One region of the Streptomyces sp. NPDC025806 genome, then DNA from elsewhere that is predicted to be linked to it. Evidence: riboswitches for the same ligand, from Rfam matches in the RefSeq annotation. Region 1 holds a riboswitch; each other region holds the start of a gene.
The links. Region 1 has a riboswitch for cyclic di-AMP ahead of ACZ4E1_RS33150 (transglycosylase family protein). Riboswitches for the same ligand answer to the same signal wherever they lie in the genome.
Positions count from the first base shown of each region.

Region 1 (6,842 bases):
GAGATCCGCGCGTGGTGGATCGCCGTCCAGTCGTACTCGCTCAGGCCGAGCGCGAGCGCGGCCACCGTCGTCACCGAACCGGCGAGACCGACCAGCGTGCCCGCCTCGTCGATCGGGACCGTGCCCGCCACCAGGTCCAGGGCCGCCGCGATGTCCTCGCGGATCGCCTCGATCTGGGCCGGCGAGGGCGGGTCCGTCACCGTGCCGTCCGCGCCGACGAGATGACGCTCGGTCATCCGCACGCAGCCGATGTCCACGGAACGCGCGCCGCGCACCGCGTCGTCGCCCACGACGAACTCGGTGGAGCCGCCGCCGATGTCCACGACCAGGTACGGCCGGTCCAGGTCGGCGCGGCCGGTGAGCTCCTTGGTCGCGCCCGTGAAGGAGAGCTGCGCCTCCTCGTCACCGGTGATGACCTCGGGCTCGACGCCCAGGATCTCGACGACGCCCCGGACGAAGTCGTCCCGGTTCTCGGCGTCGCGCGAGGCGGAGGTCGCCACGAAGCGGAGCTTCTCGGCCCCGTGCTTCTTGATGATCCCGGCGTACTCGCGGCACGCGGCGAACGTCCGCTCCAGCGCCTCGGGGGCGAGCCGGCCGGTGCGGTCGACGCCCTGGCCGAGCCGCACGATCGTCATCCGGCGGTCCAGGTCGACGATCTCGCCCGTCTCCGGGTCCGCGTCCGCGACGAGCAGCCGGATCGAGTTCGTACCGCAGTCGATGGCGGCGACGCGGGTCACTTGGCGTCCTCCTCCTTCGGCGCGCACGGGGTCACGCACGGGCCCTTGCGCCACCACTCGGGCAGCATCGCGATGGCCTCGTCGCCCAGCGGGTTCACGCCGGGGCCCGCGACCAGGGAGTGCCCCACCAGGACGTGCAGGCACTTCACGCGGTCGGGCATGCCGCCGGCGCTCGGGAAGCCCTCCAGGACCTCGATGGCGTCACGGCGCGCGATGTAGTCCTCGTGCGCGGCGCGGTACTGCTCCGCGAGCTCCGGGTCCGTCGCGAGACGCTCCGTCATCTCCTTCATCACGCCGTTGGCCTCGAGGGTGCCGATGGCGGAGGCTGCGCGCGGGCACGTCAGGTAGTACGTCGTGGGGAACGGCGTGCCGTCCTCCAGGCGCGGGGCCGTCTCGACCACGTCCGGGTTGCCGCACGGGCAGCGGTGCGCGATGGCCCGCAGACCACGCGGCGGGCGGCCCAGCTGCTCCTGGAACGCGTGGATGTCGGCGTCCGTGGGCGTGGTGGGCTCGGTCTGCGGCGGAGGCGTTTCCATGACTGAGTTCGCGTCGTCTTTCGTCTACGGGCTTACGGGTCTACGAGTGTGCTGGTCTACGGGGCCGGGACGTCAGCGGTCCGCGCGGTCGGCCTGGTCGACGCCGTCCCACACGTTCGAGTACCAGGGGCGGTCGGCCTCGCCCTGTTCGGCACGGCCGGTGGTGGTGGAGCGCGGGTCGGGCACGATGTAACCGGTCTCGCCGGGCAGCACCAGATGCAGGCGCTCACGGATCCGCTGCTCCGCGTACGCGTCGTCCTGCCAGCGCGCCTTCTCGTCGCGCAGCCGGTCCACCCGCTGCTTCGCCTCCTGCTGCTTGCGCTGCAGGTCGGCGATCTCGCCGCGCTGGGACACGTACTGCCTTATCGGGTACGCGAGCGCGACGATGAGGGTGCACAGGACGAGGGCGAGCAGCGCCGCGCGGCCGGTGAGCCGGGAGCGGCGGGCCTGCCGCTTGTTCTGCGAGCGGTACACGCGCTCGGCGGTCTGCTCGCCGAGCGCGCGCAGGCGGGTGGCCGTGGAGAAGCGGGCCGAGTCGAACTGGCCCCTGCTGCGGAGCTTTCCCGGCATCGGATCTCCCGCCTCTCCCTGCCTTCACGTGCGTACGTCCCCGCACACGGTACGGGACCGAGTGCGGGGACGTACGCAACTACCGCGTCGGCGGGGATCAGCCCTTGAAGCGCGGGAACGCGCTGCGGCCGGCGTACACCGCGGCGTCGTCGAGGATCTCCTCGATGCGCAGCAGCTGGTTGTACTTGGCGACGCGCTCGGAGCGGGCCGGGGCGCCGGTCTTGATCTGGCCGCAGTTGGTGGCGACGGCGAGGTCGGCGATGGTGACGTCCTCGGTCTCGCCGGAGCGGTGGGACATCATGCACTTGAAGCCGCTGCGCTGGGCGAGCTCGACGGCGTCCAGGGTCTCGGTGAGCGAACCGATCTGGTTCACCTTCACGAGCAGGGCGTTGGCCGAGTTCTCCTCGATGCCGCGGGCGAGGCGCTCCGGGTTGGTGACGAACAGGTCGTCACCGACGAGCTGGACCTTGTCACCGAGCTTCTCGGTGATGACGTTCCAGCCGGCCCAGTCGTCCTCGAACAGCGGGTCCTCGATGGAGACGAGCGGGTAGGCCGCGACGAGCTCCTCGTAGTACTCCGTCATCTCGGCGGCGGAGCGCTCCTTGCCCTCGAAGAGGTACTTGCCGTCCTTGTAGAACTCGGAGGCGGCGACGTCGAGCGCGAGGGCGACCTGCTGGCCGGGGATGTAGCCGGCCTCCTTGATGGCCTCGAGGATGAGGTCGAGGGCCTCACGGTTCGAGCCGAGGTTCGGGGCGAAGCCGCCCTCGTCGCCGAGGCCGGTGGCCAGACCCTTGCTCTTCAGGACCTTCTTGAGGGTGTGGTAGACCTCGGTGCCCCAGCGCAGCGCCTCGGAGAAGGACTCCGCGCCGATCGGGGCGATCATGAACTCCTGGATGTCGACGTTGGAGTCGGCGTGCGACCCACCGTTCAGGATGTTCATCATCGGGACGGGCAGCAGGTGCGCGTTCGGACCGCCGAGGTAGCGGAACAGCGGCAGGTCGCTGGCCTCGGAGGCGGCGTGGGCGACAGCGAGCGAGACGCCGAGGATGGCGTTGGCGCCGAGGGAGCCCTTGTTGTCGGTGGCGTCCAGGTCGAACATGGCCTGGTCGATCAGGCGCTGCTCGGTGGCGTCGTAGCCGACCAGCTCCGGGCCGATCTGCTCGATGACGGCGAGGACGGCCTTCTCGACACCCTTGCCCTGGTAGCGGTTCGGGTCACCGTCGCGGAGTTCGATGGCCTCGAAGGCGCCGGTGGAAGCGCCGGACGGGACAGCAGCACGACCCGTGCTGCCGTCGTCGAGGCCGACCTCGACCTCGACCGTGGGGTTGCCTCGGGAGTCCAGGATTTCCCGGGCTACGACGACGTCGATGGACGGCACGAGCATCTCCTTCTGGGATGTGACGCGGGCTGTGCGGGGCCGCGGTGCGCGGTTCCGCATGGCTTGAGCCTAACCGCACGCGGGCCATCGGCCAGCCGACCGCCCGTCTCTTGGACTCTGCCGTGAGCGAAATGTTTCCGACGGGAACAAATACCGCCGGTGGTTCGCGGGTGAACGGTCCGTCAGGGGTGGCTCGGTTTCGTCGCGGGGCGCGGGCCGGTGGGGGCTGATCGCGCAGTTCCCCGCGCCCCTGGAAGGCTGCGGCTTCGCCGCGCCTTCCCCAGATGAAAGGCACCCCGCACCTCGATCGGGGAAATGCGCCCGAAGGGCATGCATTTCAGGGGCGCGGGGAACTGCGCGACCAGCCCCCACCGGGCGGCAGACGGTGAACGCACGGAACCTCCCACCCCGGAAGCCGGGGCAGGAGGTCCACATGACGAGCGGCCGGCGACTCGGCGTCCGCCGATGCCGAGTGCGGGGGGCGCTCCCCTATATAAGGGGCGCGGCTTACTTCAGGTGGAGCTGCTGACCCGGGTAGATCAGGTCCGCGTCCTGAACGATGTCGTCGTTCAGCTTGAAGAGCTTCTGCCAGGTCGTGTGGTGCGCCTCGGCGATCGTGCTGAGGGAGTCACCCTTCTTGACCTTGTACTCGCCGTCACCCTTGGCGACCTTCTTGCCGGTCGGCGTGGTGACGGTCTTCTTCGGCGCGGCCTTCGGGGCCTGGCGCTCCTGCGAGCGGTTGGCCGGCTGCTCGACCTTGCGCTCGGGCTGCGGCTGCGTCTGCTGCTGGGTGGGGGCCGGGGCCGGGTTCGACGTCGAGGCGCCGGACAGGCCGACACCGCAGGACGGCCAGGCGCCCTTGCCCTGGGAGGCGAGGACCTTCTCGGCGACAGCTATCTGCTGCGCCTTGGAGGCCTGGTCGGCGGTGGAGGCGTAAGCGGTGCCGCCGTACGCGGCCCACGTGGAGGCGGAGAACTGCAGGCCGCCGTAGTAGCCGTTGCCGGTGTTGATCGACCAGTTGCCGCCGGACTCGCACTGGGCGACGGCGTCCCACTCGGAGGTGGTGGCGGCGGAGGCGCCGGTGGCACCCATCAGCGGAACGGCGACGGCGGCACCGGTGACACCGGCGAGCGTGGCGACACGGACGGCCTTGGACGGGCGGCGGTGCTTGCCCTTGCTGGAGAACAGCATGGAGAGATCCCCTCACCGACGCCTACGAGGTGAGCTGTCGGGTTCGGGCCAGTGAGTGCCCGGCCGCGCAACCTAGTGCGCGGCTTAACCCCAAGCCGTACCGGACTATCGCTTTCCGGACGGCGCCTACCTTGGGTCCCCCGCTCCTGCCCACGGCGCTGACGCGTCGACTGTTCCCGTACGGAGGTTGGCAGGATTCGGCGTGACATCCGTCGGGGCCCGCTGTGGCGAGCGGTCAGACCGTACGCAGCCGATCCGGCGGTTTTCAAAGCGGATCAGGCCCTTTGAGACCCATCTCTCACTTTCGCCAAATCGGACATTCAGGCAGCAACCCGCCCTGAACTCCCGCTACTTTTCGCCCGATTCGAGCCCAAGATCCAGACTCTGACCAGGAAGGATGAGGTCCGGGTCGGAGCCGACCTCCTTCTTGTTGAGCTGGTACAACTCGGCCCACCCGCCGTCCACGTTCTGGGAGTCGGCGATGTCCCACAGGTTGTCGCCGGCCCGCACCGTGTACGCGTCGCCGTCGCGCCGGTCGTCACGGGAGGCGTGACGGCCCTCTCCGGTACGGGAGTCGGCGGTGTCGTCGGAGGCGGCGCCGCCCCGGTGGCGGCCCGCGCCGGAGTCCCCGGAGGCCGGGTCGGAGGCGGACGGAGAGGCGCCCGGCTTGCCGGGACCCGTCGACTCGTCCGGGGAAGTGGAGGCGTCGGAGCCGGACTTGTCCGATTCACCCTTCGCGTCACCTTCGTCCGACGTCGCGCCGTCCGAGGGCGAGGCACTGGCGCCGTCGCTCGGCTCGTCGCTCGCCTTGCCGTCGGACGCGTCACCCTTGGCGTTACCGGAGGTATCACCGGAGGCGTCATCTGACGGGATGTCCGAATTACCCCCGTCGTCGTGATTCTTCTCTCCGTCGTCGGTGTTCGCGTCCCCGCCGACACCGAGGAGCCCGCCCGACGAACCACCGAGGACCGGCGGCGGCGTGCTCGCCCCCGGGTCGACCTCGGCCGAGCTGTCGCTCTTGGAGAGGCCCGCCGTGATGGAACAGCTCGGCCAGGCGCCGGGCCCCTGGTCGTCGAGCACCTTCTCGGCGACGGATATCTGCTGCGAGCGGCTCGCCTGGTCCGCGCTCGGCGCGAAGTCGAGCCCGCCGTACTGCTCCCACATCTCCTGCGAGAACTGCAGTCCGCCGTAGTACCCGTTACCGGCGTCGAGACTCCACTGGCCGCCGCTCTCGCACTCGGCGAGCCGGTCCCAGGCCTGGGTGGTGGCGGCGCTCGCGTTGGACGCGGCGAGCAGCGGGATCGCGATGGCGCTGCCGGCGACACCGGCGGCGACGACGAGAGCAGGAGCCTGACGGGGGCGACGGTGACGACCGTTCCCGGAGAGCATGCGGATGCCTTTCGCGAGACTGATGCTGCGCCGCGACGGGTGTCGCGGATGCGACGGACGGTGCCGACGCGATGGGTTGTGAACGTAGCGGGACTCGAACGCTTGTCACAAGTCGATGCAGCGGAGATCACGTGAAAGTCACAGCTTTGACGACTCGTCAGTTTTGCCGCGGCCGAACGTCATGCGGTGGGCGGCGGAACATGGTGTCCGAAGGCCCCGCGGGCCACCGCGTCCCGGGCCGCGGCGAGCCGCTCCACCCCCTGAACCAGCAGCTCAGGAGGCAAGGTGAAAGGCAGTCGGACATGCCGCTCGAAGGCCCCGCCGACCCCGAAACGCGGCCCCGCCGCCACCGTCACACCATGGTCCGGGGCCACCGCCGCGAGCCGTGACGCGACCGGCTCCGGAAACCTCGCCCACAGCGTCAGACCGCCCGCAGGACACGGAACTTCGACCTCCGGAAGCCGCCTGCCGAGCTCCCGCACAAGCACCTCCCGCCGCGACCGCAACTCCCCCAGCGCGTCCGGCCGCCGCGTCCGGCCCTCGTCGAGCAGCACCGCCGCCGCGAGCTGCTCCAGCACCGGCGTACCCAGATCCGTCACCGGCCGGTTCCTGACCACCCGTTCGAGCAGCGCGGGCCGCGCCCGGATCCAGCCGATCCGCAGCCCGCCCCACACGCTCTTCGACACGGACCCGACACTGACCGCCTCCGGCACCCGCGCCGCCAGTGGCTCCGGACCCACCGCGTCCGGCGCACGGTCCAGCGCCAGATCCGCCATCGTCTCGTCGACCACCGTCAGACACCCCGGCCGCAGCTCCCGCCGCACCCCGGACGGCATGCACAGCCCCGTCGGATTGTGGAAGTCCGGCACCAGATACGCCAGCGCCGCATCGCGCGCCGCCGCCCGCACCTGCGGCACGTCCCACCCGGAAGGCGTCAGCGCGACCGGCACCAGCCGCGCCCGTGCCTCCGTGAACAGCCGGATGGCGTGCGGATACGTCGGATGGTCGATCAGCACCTTGTCGCGCGGCGCCACCAGCGTC
Region 1 covers NZ_JBVHMU010000019.1:97,493-104,334, reverse strand. The annotation lists gene ACZ4E1_RS33170 (Ppx/GppA phosphatase family protein) at 1-737, opposite strand, end outside; gene ACZ4E1_RS33165 (DUF501 domain-containing protein) at 734-1,273, opposite strand; gene ACZ4E1_RS33160 (FtsB family cell division protein) at 1,346-1,843, opposite strand; gene eno (phosphopyruvate hydratase) at 1,941-3,221, opposite strand; gene ACZ4E1_RS33150 (transglycosylase family protein) at 3,729-4,412, opposite strand; cyclic di-AMP (ydaO/yuaA leader) riboswitch at 4,417-4,580, opposite strand; gene ACZ4E1_RS33145 (transglycosylase family protein) at 4,761-5,801, opposite strand; gene yczR (MocR-like transcription factor YczR) at 5,981-6,842, opposite strand, start outside.

Region 2 (6,842 bases), on a different contig from region 1:
ATCGGGCACCTGGCCCTGCCGGTGCATCCGGCGGTCGCGGCGGCCATCCGCGAGGCACTCGCCGCCGACCCGGCGGCGGGGGCGGACAGCGCCGCCGACACGCGCGGCGGTCTCACCGTCGCCTGACGACCACCTTTCCCAGGGGCTGTGTTCGAACCCGCGGCCCCTGCGGACCCTCAACGCGCACAGAGCGGTACGTACCCGCACGTCCCGGGCTCCGGCCTTCTCGAACTCGTCTCGAACTCAGCGCCAAGCGCATGCCCGCAGTTCACCGAAACAACGCCGATTGCCCCTTTCCTGGAGCGGGGAAACCTGCCGAAGATTGTCGTGCGCTCGTACCGCCGGGTACAGTCGCCGCACTGCTCTGGCAGCCCCTGTCGTCGAGGCGAAAGAGAAGTTGGTGAACGACCGTCATCCGTCGGGGAGCGCGCACGACGCGACCTACGACGGTTACTCCACGACCAGCTTCGCCACTGACCCGCTCTTCGGCGACCTGGCGGACTCAGACCCCTACGGCACCGGCTCCTACGGCCATGTCCAGGACTCCGGGCAGTGGTACGGGTCGGACGGGCAGCACCAGCACCAGCAGTACGCGGCGGCAGCGGACCCGTACGCCACGTCCTCGTACGAGACGCACGGGACCGGCGGCTACGACACCTCGGGCCTGTGGACCGACCCCGGGTACGGGCAGCAGCACACCGGGCAGTGGGACACGCAGTCCGCCACCGGGCACGCGGGTTTTGACGGCACGTCAGAGTTCGGGACGCAGGCCTTCGACGCCACCGGGTTCCAGCACCCGGGCTACGACTCCACCTCGGCCGGCTTCCCGGCCGCGTCGGCGGACTACACGGGCTACACGGATCACACGGCGACGACGTCCCCGTTCGAGGCCTCCGCCTTCGAGACGTCCACGTTCGAGACGCCCTCGTTCGAGACGTCGGCCTTCGATGCGCCGGCCTTCGAGACCGGGAGCTTCCAGGGCGTCGGCTACGAGACCCCGGCGCACGGGACCGCCACGTTCGACACCACGGGCTTCGAGACCGCCGGCTTCGACCACTCGGCCCTCCTCGGCTCCACGTCCTACGACACCGGCGCCTACGACGCCACTGCCTGGAACTCGGCCGGCACCGAAACCCAGACTGCCCAGCCGGCCCAGACCGCGCAGGACACGCTCCACGCCCACGTACCGGACCAGTACGTGCCCGAGGATGCCTACGACGAAGCGGATGCCCCCACTCCGGCCGACGCGGAGCAGGACGACGCGGCGGATGCCCTGGACGCCGAGGAGCAACCGAACCCCTGGGAGCCGGAGTTGGCCCGGGCCGCGGCGCCGCGGAGCGCCCCGCGCGGTCGCGCGGCGGCCCGTCGCCGGACGCCCGCCAAGCGTTCCGCCCTGCTGACCGTCGCCGTGCCCTCGGTCTGCGCGATCGGTGTCGCCGGTGTCGCCGCCGCGTCCGTCGGCGGTCTCGGCGGCGAGGAGCCCAAGGAGACGAAGGCCGCCGCGGCGCCCGACGTCGCGACCGTGAAGCCCTCCGTCGCGAACAACAAGCTGGACACCCAGCTGCGCGGACTCTCCGCGGACGCGGGCGACTTCGCCGACCGGGCGAGCCGCACGCAGGAGCGCATCGACCTGAAGGCGAAGCAGGAGGCGGACCGCAAGAAGGCCGCCGAGGAGGCCGCCCGCAAGGAGGCGGCCCGTCCCAAGTTCGCCCTGCCGGTCGCGGCCCACGGCCTGTCCGCCTACTTCGGCCAGGCCGGTATCAACTGGATGTCCTCGCACACCGGCATCGACTTCCCCGTCTCGTACGTCCCCGTGATGGCGGCGACCGACGGCACCGTCCGCACGCAGTTCAACAGCGCGTACGGGAACATGGCGATCGTCACCGCCAAGGACGGCACGGAGACCTGGTACTGCCACCTGTCCCGGCACACGGTGCTGAGCGGGCCGGTGAAGGCGGGTGACGTCATCGCGACGTCCGGCGACTCCGGCAACTCGACCGGCCCGCACCTGCACTTCGAGGTACACCCCGGCGGCGGCGCCGCGGTCGACCCGCTGCCGTGGCTGCGCAGCCACGGCCTCGACCCGACCTGACGCCCCGGCCCGACGCCCCCGGCCGGGGCCGGGCTACAGCTTCTCGACCGGCGCGTACCGCAGCAGCAGCCGCTTCGGCTTCGGGTCGCCGAAGTCGATCGTCGCCTCCGCCTTGTCGCCCTGCCCGTTGACCCCGACGACCGTGCCGAGGCCGAACTGGTCGTGCGTGACACGGTCGCCGACCGCGAGGGCCACGACCGGCTTGTCGCCCGCCCGCCCCCGGCTCGTGGCGAACGCGGGCGTCGTACGCGAGCGCGACGACGACAGGGTCGAGGACAGCGAGGCCGCGACACCGCTCTTCCCGAAGCCGCCGCCGGAGCCGCCGAAGCCACCGCGCCCGGCCGTCGCCGACGGTGTCGCCGGACCCGTGCGCTTCCAGTCCAGGTGCGCGGCCGGGATTTCCTCCAGGAACCGCGACGGCGGATTGTACGAGGGCTGGCCCCAGGCGCTGCGCATCGAGGAGCGGGTCAGATAGAGCCGCTCGCGGGCGCGCGTGATGCCGACGTAGGCGAGCCGGCGCTCCTCCTCCAGCTCCTTGGCCTGGCCGAGGGAGCGCATGTGCGGGAAGACGCCGTCCTCCAGGCCGGTCAGGAAGACCGTGGGGAACTCCAGACCCTTCGCGGTGTGCAGGGTCATCAGCGTGATGACGCCGCTGCCGTCGTCGTCCTCGTCGGGGATCTGGTCGGAGTCGGCGACGAGCGCGACCCGCTCCAGGAAGTCCGAGAGCGTACCGCCGGAGGCCTCGGCCTGCGCGCCCTCCTCGGCAGCGCCCTCCCCCGCCGCGTTCTCCTGCTCGAACTCCAGGGCCACGGCCGCGAGTTCCTGAAGGTTCTCGATGCGGGTCTCGTCCTGCGGGTCGGTGGAGGCCTGGAGCTCGGCGAGGTATCCGGTGCGCTCCAGGACGGCTTCGAGGACCGTCGCCGGGCCCGCGCCGGACTCGACGATCGTGCGGAGGTCCTCCATCAGCGTGTTGAACCGCTTCACCGCGTTCGTCGAGCGGGACGCCATCCCGTACGCCTCGTCGACCCGGCGCAGGGCCTGCGGGAAGGAGATCTTCTCGCGCTGGGAGAGGGCGTCGATCATGGCTTCGGCGCGGTCGCCGATGCCGCGCTTCGGCACGTTCAGAATCCGGCGCAGCGGGACGGAGTCCTCCGGGTTGGCGAGGACCCGCAGGTAGGCGAGGACGTCCCGGACCTCCTTGCGCTCGTAGAAGCGGACGCCGCCGACGACCTTGTAGGGGAGGCCGACGCGGATGAAGACCTCTTCGAAGACACGGGACTGCGCGTTGGTCCGGTAGAAGACGGCGACGTCGCCGGCCTTCGCGTCGCCCGCGTCGGTCAGCCGGTCGATCTCGTCGGCGACGAACTGGGCCTCGTCGTGCTCAGTGTCCGCGACGTAGCCGGTGATCTGGGCGCCCGCGCCCGCGTTCGTCCACAGGTTCTTCGGCCTGCGCGACTCGTTGCGCTCGATGACCGCGTTGGCCGCGGAGAGGATCGTCTGGGTCGAGCGGTAGTTCTGTTCGAGGAGGATCGTCGTCGCGTCCGGGTAGTCCTCCTCGAACTGGAGGATGTTGCGGATCGTGGCGCCGCGGAAGGCGTAGATCGACTGGTCGGCGTCACCCACGACGCACAGCTCGGCCGGGCCGGGGTCGTCCGTGGCCGGCGGCGCGTCCACGCCCGCCTCCACCTCCGCGTCGTGGGCGGCGGGGGTGCCGACCAGCTCGCGGACCAGGGCGTACTGCGCGTGGTTCGTGTCCTGGTACTCGTCGACCAGGACGTGCCGGAAGCGGCGGTGGTAGTGCTCGGCGACGTCCGGGAAGGCGCGCAGCAGGTTGACCGTCGTCATGATCAGGTCGTCGAAGTCCAGCGCGTTCGCCTCGCGCAGGCGGGACTGGTACATCGCGTAGGCCTGGGCGAGGGTCTTCTCGAAGCCGTCGGCGGCCTGGGCGGCGAAGTCCTCCTCGTCGATCAGCTCGTTCTTCAGGTTGCTGATCTTGGCGCTGAAGGACTTCGGCGGGAACTTCTTCGGGTCCAGGTCCAGGTCGCGGCAGACCAGGGCCATGAGGCGCTTGGAGTCGGCGGCGTCGTAGATCGAGAACGACGACGTGAAGCCGAGCCGCTTGGACTCGCGGCGCAGGATGCGGACGCAGGCGCTGTGGAAGGTGGAGACCCACATCGCGTTCGCCCGCGGGCCCACGAGGGCCTCGACGCGCTCCTTCATCTCGCCCGCGGCCTTGTTCGTGAACGTGATCGCGAGGATCTGGCCGGGGTGCACGCCGCGCTGACCCAACAGGTACGCGATGCGGTGCGTGAGGACGCGGGTCTTGCCGGAGCCGGCGCCCGCGACGATGAGCAGGGGGGAGCCGCCGTGGACCACGGCCGCCCGCTGGTTCTCGTTCAGCCCCTCCAGGAGGGCCTCCGGGTCCAGGACCGGGCGGGGCGCCCCGTCGCGGTAGTGCGTGTCCCGGTCCGCGGGCGCGTCGAACTTCCCCCCGAACAGGTCGTCCGGGAGCGGCTCGGGGGCCCCGTCGTGCTCGGGGTCCTCGGGCGGCGGCGGGGGCTCCTCCGCGGGGGACTGGAGGCCGGCCAGGAAGCTGTCGTCAAAGAGGCTGCTCATCGCTCTCCGAGTCTAGGCCGCCCCACCGACAGCCCGCCGTCACCTTCACGGAGACGCTCCTCGCATTCACGGAGACGCTCGTCCCGCTCACGGTGACACACGTCGCACCACCCTTCGCGATGCCCTGGTCACCCAGCGCGACAGCAAAGGCCGTTCGGGGCCCGCGGCGTAGAGATCATGGAAATGGTCACGAAAACGTATCGGGCATATCGAACATCAACCTTCACAGCAGCAACACGAGTTGGCTACGGTGCTGCGCGGGCAGTCCGTCCCCCCGCCCGCGAACAACGCGGCGAGCGGACAGCCCCCGCCGAGTCCCGTACGCCGAGAGGCAGGGAACCGGGGACCCACCGACCTTGGGGTGAATCGGTCAACAGTCCGGCGGCGCCGGATGGTTGGCCGTAGGGCAGCCTTCCGTACGACGTGCACCACCGCGCACCGAAGCGATGGGGCACGAGCCCGAACCCGACAGCTAACCCGGTAGGCGGATTACGGAAGGAGTCGCCTGCCTTGGCGTCGCACCGCAAGCCGCGTACCCGCTCCCGGATGACCGGCGGCACCCGTACGACCCCCGCGGTCGGCATCACGACCGCCGCCCTCACCTCCGTCGCCCTGCTCTCGCAGACGGCCCAGGCCGCTCCGGCCCAGCCCGCGAAGCCGAGCCTCGAAGAGGTGCAGAAGAAGGTCGACACGCTCTACCGCCAGGCCGAGGTGGCCACGCAGAAGTACAACGCGGCGCAGGAGCGGACCACCGGCAAGAAGAAGCAGGTCGATCACCTCCTCGACGACATCGCGCAGCGCACCGAGAAGATGAACACGGCCCGCGAGGAGCTCGGCCGGTTCGCCGCCGCGCAGTACCGCACGGGCGGGGTGAGCGACACGGCGACGATGTTCCTCGCGGAGAACCCCGAGGACTACTTCGCCCAGGACCAGCTGATGAGCCGGCTGACGTCCCGCCAGAAGAAGGCGGTCGACGACTACCAGGTGCAGCAGCGCGAGACGGCGAAGAAGCGCACCGAGGCGCAGGAGAGCCTCAAGCAGCTGACCACGTCGCAGACCGAGCTGAAGACGTCCAAGCAGACCGTCCAGACCAAGCTCGCCGACGCGCGGAAGCTGCTGTCGGAGCTGACGGCCGAGGAGAAGGCGCGGCTCGCCGCGATCGAGCGGCAGAAGCAGGAGGCGGCCCGCAAGAAGGCCGCCGAGCTCGCCGCCAAGCAGAAGGCCGAGGAGGAGGCCAAGCGGAAGGCCGCGGAGGAGGCGCAGCAGCAGGAGGACGCCTCCGGGTCCGGTTCCTCGACGGGTTCCGGCTCGGACACCGGCTCGGGTACCGGCTCGGGCTCCACCGACACCTCGTACGCCACGAAGGCCGCGAAGGCCCTCGCCTTCGCCAAGGCCCAAGAGGGCAAGCCGTACGTGTGGGGTGCCACGGGCCCGGACTCCTACGACTGCTCGGGGCTCACGCAGGCGGCCTGGAAGGCGGCCGGGATCTCGCTGCCGCGCACCACCTGGGACCAGGTGGAGATCGGCACGACGGTCCCGCTGTCCGACATCCAGCCCGGTGACCTGGTCTTCTTCTACGACGACATCAGTCACGTCGGCATCTACAAGGGCGACGGCATCATGATCCACGCCCCGAAGCCGGGCGCGTACGTGCGCGAGGAGTCCATCTACTACGACGGCACGGCGTCGATCCACAGCGTGGTGCGCCCCGCCTGACGCCGCTCGCGGTTACGTTCGGGCGGTGGACCGCGACCGCCCGGACGTGCCCGGGACCCCCGACCCCGCAGCGCCCTCCCCTTCCTCCCCCTGGGCGATGATCCCGCCGGCCGCCGGCGCCGCCGTCATGGCCACCGGCATCGTCTCGGTCGGCCTCCATCTGCTCGGGCAGGACGTGCTCTCGGCCGTGTTCCTCGTGCTGGCCTCGGCGCTGTGGGGGCTGCTCGCGGTCGTCTTCTGCGCCCGCCTGTTCGGGGACCGGGGCCGCTGGGAGCGGGAGGCGGACACGCCCGCGGCACTCACGGCGGTGGCCGCGACGTGTGTGCTCGGCACCCGGTACGCGCTGGCCGGCCGTCTCGGGTTCGCCGAGGTGCTGCTGGGGATCTCGGTGGTGGTGTGGCCGGTGCTGTTCGTGGCC
Region 2 covers NZ_JBVHMU010000017.1:85,221-92,062, reverse strand. The annotation lists gene ACZ4E1_RS31580 (esterase/lipase family protein) at 1-126, shown strand, start outside; gene ACZ4E1_RS31575 (M23 family metallopeptidase) at 401-2,092, shown strand; gene pcrA (DNA helicase PcrA) at 2,126-4,708, opposite strand; cyclic di-AMP (ydaO/yuaA leader) riboswitch at 5,007-5,210, shown strand; gene ACZ4E1_RS31565 (C40 family peptidase) at 5,219-6,424, shown strand; gene ACZ4E1_RS31560 (tellurite resistance/C4-dicarboxylate transporter family protein) at 6,522-6,842, shown strand, end outside.
Region 2: it holds a riboswitch for cyclic di-AMP, as region 1 does, so the genes downstream of both, ACZ4E1_RS31565 (C40 family peptidase) here and ACZ4E1_RS33150 (transglycosylase family protein) in region 1, are expected to answer to the same signal.

Region 3 (6,842 bases), on a different contig from region 1:
GGCCAGGTCGACGGGGACGGCCGGGTCGATGTCGCGGACGGAGCGGTGGGCGGGAACGCCCTCGGCCTCGGTGAGGCCTTCCGGGTAGGCCTTGTTGACCGCGTAGAGGAGGCCGGTGAAACCGGCGTCCTTCAGGTTGTGCAGGACGCTGCGGCCGACGCCTCCCGCGGTGCGTCCGACGCCGATCACGGCGACGGAGCCGGGGGCGAGCAGGCGGTGGACGGAGCGGGCCTCGGCGCGCTGCTCACGGGCGCGCTGCACGGCCAGGGAGGCCTCGGTGGGCTCCAGGTCGAACTCGAGGCGCACGACGCCGTCCTCGAAGCTGCGCTTCTGGGTGTATCCGGCGTCCGTGAAGACCTTGATCATCTTGGTGTTGGCGGGAAGCACCTCGGCGGCGAACCGGCGGATGCCGCGCTCGCGCGCGACGGCCGCGATGTGCTCCAGAAGGGCGGAGGCCACGCCGCGCCCCTGATGGGCGTCCTGCACCAGGAAGGCGACCTCGGCCTCGTCCGCGGGCGCGGAGGCGGGCCGGCCGTGCGCGTCGATCCGGTCGTAGCGCACGGTCGCGATGAATTCGCCGCCCACGGTGGCGGCGAGACCCACCCGGTCCACGTAGTCGTGATGGGTGAAGCGGTGCACGTCCTTCGCGGACAGCCGGGGGTAGGGGGCGAAGAAGCGGTAGTACTTCGACTCGTCCGACACCTGCTCGTAGAAGCTGGTCAGCCGGTCCGCGTCGTCGGTGGTGATGGGCCTGATCCGCGCGGTGCCCCCGTCGCGCAGCACCACGTCGGCCTCCCAGTGGGCGGGGTAGGCGTGCCGGTCCGACGGGGTCTCCATGCGGCAAGAGTAGGGCGGACCACCGACAAGTGGCGCCTGTCGTACAGGTCGCGTGCCCGGCGGCCCGGGGGCACGCTGAGGGGGTCCGCAGGGCCGTGCGCCCGGGGGATCCGGGTCCGCAGCCCGGTGTGCTTAGAATGGTCTAGACAACCTTGAGTCACCTGAAGGGCAGCATCACATGGCTGAGCGCCGCGTCAACGTCGGCTGGGCCGAGGGTCTCCACGCCCGCCCCGCTTCCATCTTCGTCCGCGCGGCCACGGCCTCCGGCGTCCCCGTGACCATCGCCAAGGCCGACGGCAACCCCGTCAACGCCGCCTCCATGCTCGCCGTGCTGGGCCTGGGCGCCCAGGGTGGCGAGGAGATCGTCCTCGCCTCCGACGCCGAGGGCGCGGACGTCGCGCTCGACCGTCTGGCCAAGCTGGTCGCCGAGGGCCTCGACGAGCTTCCCGAGACCGTCTGAAATCGCTGAGCGCCGGCTGCACGGCGCTCGACAGCAGAGCCACGCGTTCCCTCCGGGAGCGCGCGGCTCTGCTTTTTCCGTCAGCATTTCCGCTGCCGAGCCCAGAACACGACGGCAATTCATCGCAGAAAGATTCACCGGATTGATTCCCCACCGGAATTCAGGCAGGGGAAATTCCGGACGGACCGTTCCGTGAATGCCGTACGTCTTTGTATACGGCGGCCGTGTTAATGGTGGAGCCCGGTCGTGTTTACGGCATGTTGCGAAGTCCTCACGCGTTCACTCGCGCGGGGGACGCGCAGCCGGTGGACCGTCGCCTCGCGAGCGATGTGCGCGGCCGTCAGGGCGCGGGCGCGCTCGACGTCACGACGGGCCACCGCGTCGACCACCGCGCCGTGCTCGGCCCAGGAGTCGACCGGCCGCTCGGGGGTCTCGACCGCGTACATCCACGCGATCTTGTGCCGGACCTGGGTGAGCAGGGTGATGAGGCCGGGGCTGGCGGAGGCCTGGGCGAGCGTCTCGTGGAACCAGGCCCCCAGCGAGCGCAGATCCTCGCCGCTCCCCTCCTTCGAGCGCTCCTGACCCAGCCTGACCAGGCCGCGCAGCACCTTGAGGTGAGCGTCCGTGCGACGCTGCGCCGCGCGGGCGGCGCCCAGGGGTTCGAGCAGCATGCGGATCTCCAGGAGGTCGGCCGCCTCACTCTCGGTGGGCTCGGCCACGCACGCGCCCGCGTGCCTGCGCGTGACGACGAAGCCCTCCGCCTCCAAGGTGCGCAGCGCCTCGCGGACCGGGACGCGCGAGACTCCGTAGCGGCGCGCGAGCAGTTCCTCGGTGAGTCTGCTGCCGCGCTCGTACACGCCCGCGACGATGTCGTCGCGGATCGCCGTGCATACCGAGTGCGCGGGAATGCGCATGCCCCGACCTCCGCCTTGCTCTCCGCCCGGCCCCCGCGAAACGCGGACGGCGGACGCCCCTGAAAGCGCGATCGGCACCGATTTCCGCGCGCTCGTCCAGTGACTCTATTCCACCTCACCCGAATTTCCGACGGGAGCCCCGAATTCAGGGATATTTTTTGGACAGCGATGACGCGGGGACCTGGTGAAGGTGCGACGGAACGCCGGAACGCGAAAGCCCCGGCACGCGGCCGGGGCTTTCTTGCGGTGCTGCGGATGTCGGGTCAGACGTTGACGCCGTGCGAGCGGAGGTACGCGACGGGGTCGATGTCCGAGCCGTACTCGGGCGTCGTACGGGCCTCGAAGTGGAGGTGCGGGCCGGTCACGTTGCCGGTGGCGCCGGAGAGGCCTATCTGCTGTCCGGGCGTCACGCTCTGCCCGACGGAGACGCCGATGGACGACAGGTGGCCGTACTGGGTGTACGTGCCGTCGTTCATCTTGATCACGATGTTGTTGCCGTAGGCGCCGCCCCAGCCGGCCTCCACGACGGTGCCGGAGCCGACCGCGTGGACGCTCGTGCCGCTGGCGGCGTGGAAGTCGATGCCGGTGTGGCTGCCGGAGGACCACAGGCCGCTGGAGGCCTTGTAGGCGGTCGAGACGTACGAGCCGGAGATGGGCGCCACGTAGGTGTTGAGGCGCTTGCGCTCGGCCGCGCGGGCGGCGCGCTTCTTGGCCTCGCGCTCCTTCGCGGCCTTCTCGGCGGCCTCGCGCCTGGCTTCCTCGGCCCGCTGCTTGGCCTCGGCCTTCTTCTGCGCGGCGGCCTCGTCGGCGGCCTTCTTCTGCGCGGTCGCCTGGGCGTCGATCTGGGCGGCCAGGGTGTCGCCGATCGCGATGGCCTGCGTCAGACCGTTCTGGTCGGCGGGCGCGGCGGTGTCGGCGGCGAGAGCGGGGGCGGCGAGGCCTCCGATGACACCGGTCGTGGTGAGCGCCGCGACGCCGGCGACCTGCGCCGTGGTGCGCGTGAGGCGGCTCGGACGACGATGCTTCCCGGTGGCACGGGTGAACGCCATGGAGTGGCTGATCCTTTCCTTCCCTCTCGCCTACCGGGTTAGCTGACGGGTTCGGAGCAGGAAGGTCTCCTACGGGCCCCCTCCCCGTACGGGAAGAGCGTCCGATTCACCCCAGGGACTGCGATGGGTCCCCGGCTCCCCTGGCTCGCGCCGTGGGGGACTCGGCGATGACTGTCCGGGGCCGCGGGCGCGGCTCATACGTGGCGAACAGCCGGACCGACGCTAAGCGGGACATCTTTCAATCAACAAACGGATCCCGGCTTTTGTAGCGCATGCCACAGGGCACACGGGCAACCTCTACATCAATTCGGGCATTTACGACGCACGGTGACGTGCTGGGTGAATCGAACGCGGCCCGCGGGAAACGTGAGTGACGCCACGAAGCCCCGGAGGCCTGTGCGGCTTCCGGGGCTTCGTCCCGTTTCGGGCGTTGCCGCCCGGGCGTGGCGTCGTCAGCCGGCGGCGTCAGCCTGCGACGACGGTCACCTCGCCGATGCCGAGGGCCTTGACGGGCTCCTCGATCTGCGCGGCGTCGCCCACGAGGATCGTCACCAGACGGTCCGCAGGGAAGGCGCTCACGACGGCCGCGGTGGCCTCCACGGTGCCCGTGGAGGCCAGTTGGCGGTACAGCTGGGCCTGGAAGTCCTCGGGCAGCTGCTGCTCGTCCTGGTCGGCGAGCGTGCCCGCGACCGCGGCGGCGGTCTCGAACTTCAGCGGGGCCACGCCCACCAAGTTCTGCACCGCCGTGTCCCGTTCGGCGTCGGTCAGACCCTCGGCGGCCAGCTTGCGGAGCACCTTCCACAGGTCGTCGAGCGCCGGTCCGGTGTTCGGCGTGTCGACGGAGCCGCTGATGGCGAGCATCGCGGCCCCCGTGCCGTCCGCCGTGGAGCGCAGCACCTGGGCGAAGGAGCGCACCCCGTAGGTGTAGCCCTTCTCCTCGCGCAGCACCCGGTCCAGACGGGAGGTCAGCGTGCCGCCGAGGCAGTACGTGCCGAGGATCTGGGCGGCCCACACGCGGTCGTGCTTGTCGGGGCCGATGCGGCCGATGAGCAGCTGCGTCTGGACGGCTCCGGGGCGGTCCACGATGACGACCCGGCTGGTGTCGTCGGCGGTGACCGGCGGGACCGGACGCGGCTGCGCCGTGTCACCGGTCCAGGCGCCGAGCGTGTCCTTCAGGAGGGTGTCGAGGTCGACGCCGGAGAGGTCGCCCACCACGACGGCGGTGGCGGTGGCCGGGCGGACGTGCCGCTCGTAGAAGGCGCGTACGGCGGCGGCGTCGATGCCGGCGACGGTCTCCTCGGTGCCCTGCCGCGGGCGCGACATGCGCGCCGTGGCGGGGAACAGCTGCTTGGAGAGCTCCTTGGCGGCGCGACGGGCCGGGTTGGCGCTCTCGTGCGGGATCTCGTCCAGGCGGTTGCGCACCAGGCGCTCGATCTCGCTGTCGGCGAAGGCGGGGGCGCGCAGGGCGTCCGCCAGCAGGCCGAGCGCCTTCGGGAGGCGGGAGACGGGCACTTCGAGGGAGACCCGGACACCGGGGTGGTCGGCGTGCGCGTCCATGGTGGCGCCGCAGCGCTCCAGTTCCGCCGCGAACTCCTCCGCCGAGTGCTTGTCCGTGCCCTCGTTGAAGGCGCGCGCCATGATCGTGGCGACGCCGTCGAGGCCCTCGGGCTCGGCGTCCAGGGGCGCGTCCAGGTTGATCTCCACGGCGACGACCTGCTGGCCGGGGCGGTGGCAGCGCAGCACCGTGAGGCCGTTGCCGAGCACGCCGCGCTGCGGGGCCGGGAAGGCCCACGGCCTGGCGTCGCCCGCCTGCGGCCGGGGGTGGAAGTCCATGGTCGCGAGCTGCTCGGTCACCGGCCCGCCTCCTCGTCGCTCTGGTCGCTCTCGTCGGATTCGTCGGTGTCCTCGGCCGCTGTGGGCTCATAGACGAGGACCGAGCGGTTGTCGGGGCGCAGGCGGGCCTTGGCGACCTCCTGGACCTCCTCGGCGCTCACCTCGAGGACGCGCTGCACGGCCGAGAGGGCGAGCTGCGGGTCGCCGAAGAGGACGGCGTAGCGGCACAGCTCGTCGGCGCGGCCCGCAACAGTGCCCAGCCGGTCGAGCCACTCGCGCTCCAACTGGGCCTGGGCCCGCTCCATTTCCTCGGCGGTGGGCCCCTCGTCGGCGAACCGGGCGAGTTCCTCGTCCACGGCGGCCTCGATGACGGGCACCTCCACGTCGCCGGACGTCTTCACGTCCAGCCAGCCGAGGGAGGGGGCACCGGCCAGGCGCAGCAGGCCGAAACCGGCGGCCACGGCGGTACGGTCCCGGCGCACCAGGCGGTTGTAGAGGCGCGAGGACTCGCCGCCGCCGAGGACGGTGAGGGCGAGGTCGGCGGCGTCGCACGCGCGCGTGCCGTCCTGGGGCAGCCGGTAGGCCGCCATCAGGGCGCGGGCCGGCACGTCCTCCTCGACGACCTCGCGGACCTGCTCGCCGATGACCTCGGGCAGGGCGCCGTCGCGCGGGGCGGGCTTGCCGTCGTGGCCCGGGATGGAGCCGAAGTACTTCTCGACCCAGGCGAGCGTCTGCTCGGGGTCGATGTCGCCGACCACGGACAGCACCGCGTTGTTCGGCGCGTAGTAGGTGCGGAAGAAGTTCCGCGCGTCTTCCAGGGTGGCCGCGTCCAGGTCGGCCATGGAGCCGATGGGCGTGTGGTGGTACGGGTGGCCCTCGGGGTACATGAGGGCCGTCAGCTTCTCGAACGCGGTGCCGTACGGAACGTTGTCGTAGCGCTGGCGGCGCTCGTTCTTCACGACGTCCCGCTGGTTCTCCATCGACTCGTCGTCGAGGGCCGTGAGCAGGGAGCCCATGCGGTCGGCCTCCAGCCAGAGCGCGAGCTCGAGCTGGTGCGCGGGCATGGTCTCGAAGTAGTTCGTCCGCTCGAAGCTCGTCGTGCCGTTGAGGGAGCCGCCGGCGCCCTGGACCAGCTCGAAGTGGCCGTTGCCCGGCACCTGCTTCGAGCCCTGGAACATCAGGTGCTCGAAAAGGTGAGCCAGGCCCGTACGGCCCTTGACCTCGTGGCGCGAGCCGACGTCGTACCAGAGGCAGACCGCGGCGACCGGGGTCAGGTGGTCCTCGGAGAGCACCACGCGCAGGCCGTTGGCCAGCCGGTGTTCGGTCGCTGTCAGGCCGCCGGAGCCGGCCTCGGCCGTGGCCGTGTGACCCATGGGCATGTACGTCCCTTCGATCGCGGAGAACTGCGTGAACGCGCAGAACTGCTACCAGTCCCGCCACTGTATGCAAGCGTGCTGACGCCTGGCGAAGTTCCCGCCGGCGCTACGCCGAGAGCGAGCGCGGAGCGCCTCGCGGGTCGAGTCGAAACGAAGCGCGGTTCGAGCCGGGGGCGCCGCGCGGGTAGCGTGCGAGCACCCAGCGGCGGCCGCGGACCCACCGGTATGGACGGGTCGCGATCGGCGTTGTCAGTGGGGCGGTCCACAATGGTCCGCGACAGTTCCCGTTCATGTACCCGTTCATGTTGGTGAAGGAGCCGCAGCAGCGATGGCCCGCCGCAGCACGAAGACCCCGCCGCCCGACGACTTCGAG
Region 3 covers NZ_JBVHMU010000003.1:111,541-118,382, reverse strand. The annotation lists gene ACZ4E1_RS07650 (bifunctional acetate--CoA ligase family protein/GNAT family N-acetyltransferase) at 1-837, opposite strand, end outside; gene ACZ4E1_RS07645 (HPr family phosphocarrier protein) at 1,016-1,297, shown strand; gene ACZ4E1_RS07640 (GntR family transcriptional regulator) at 1,525-2,211, opposite strand; gene ACZ4E1_RS07635 (M23 family metallopeptidase) at 2,475-3,260, opposite strand; cyclic di-AMP (ydaO/yuaA leader) riboswitch at 3,273-3,437, opposite strand; gene ACZ4E1_RS07630 (M16 family metallopeptidase) at 3,726-5,093, opposite strand; gene ACZ4E1_RS07625 (M16 family metallopeptidase) at 5,111-6,466, opposite strand; gene ACZ4E1_RS07620 (DNA gyrase/topoisomerase IV subunit A) at 6,798-6,842, shown strand, end outside.
Region 3: it holds a riboswitch for cyclic di-AMP, as region 1 does, so the genes downstream of both, ACZ4E1_RS07635 (M23 family metallopeptidase) here and ACZ4E1_RS33150 (transglycosylase family protein) in region 1, are expected to answer to the same signal.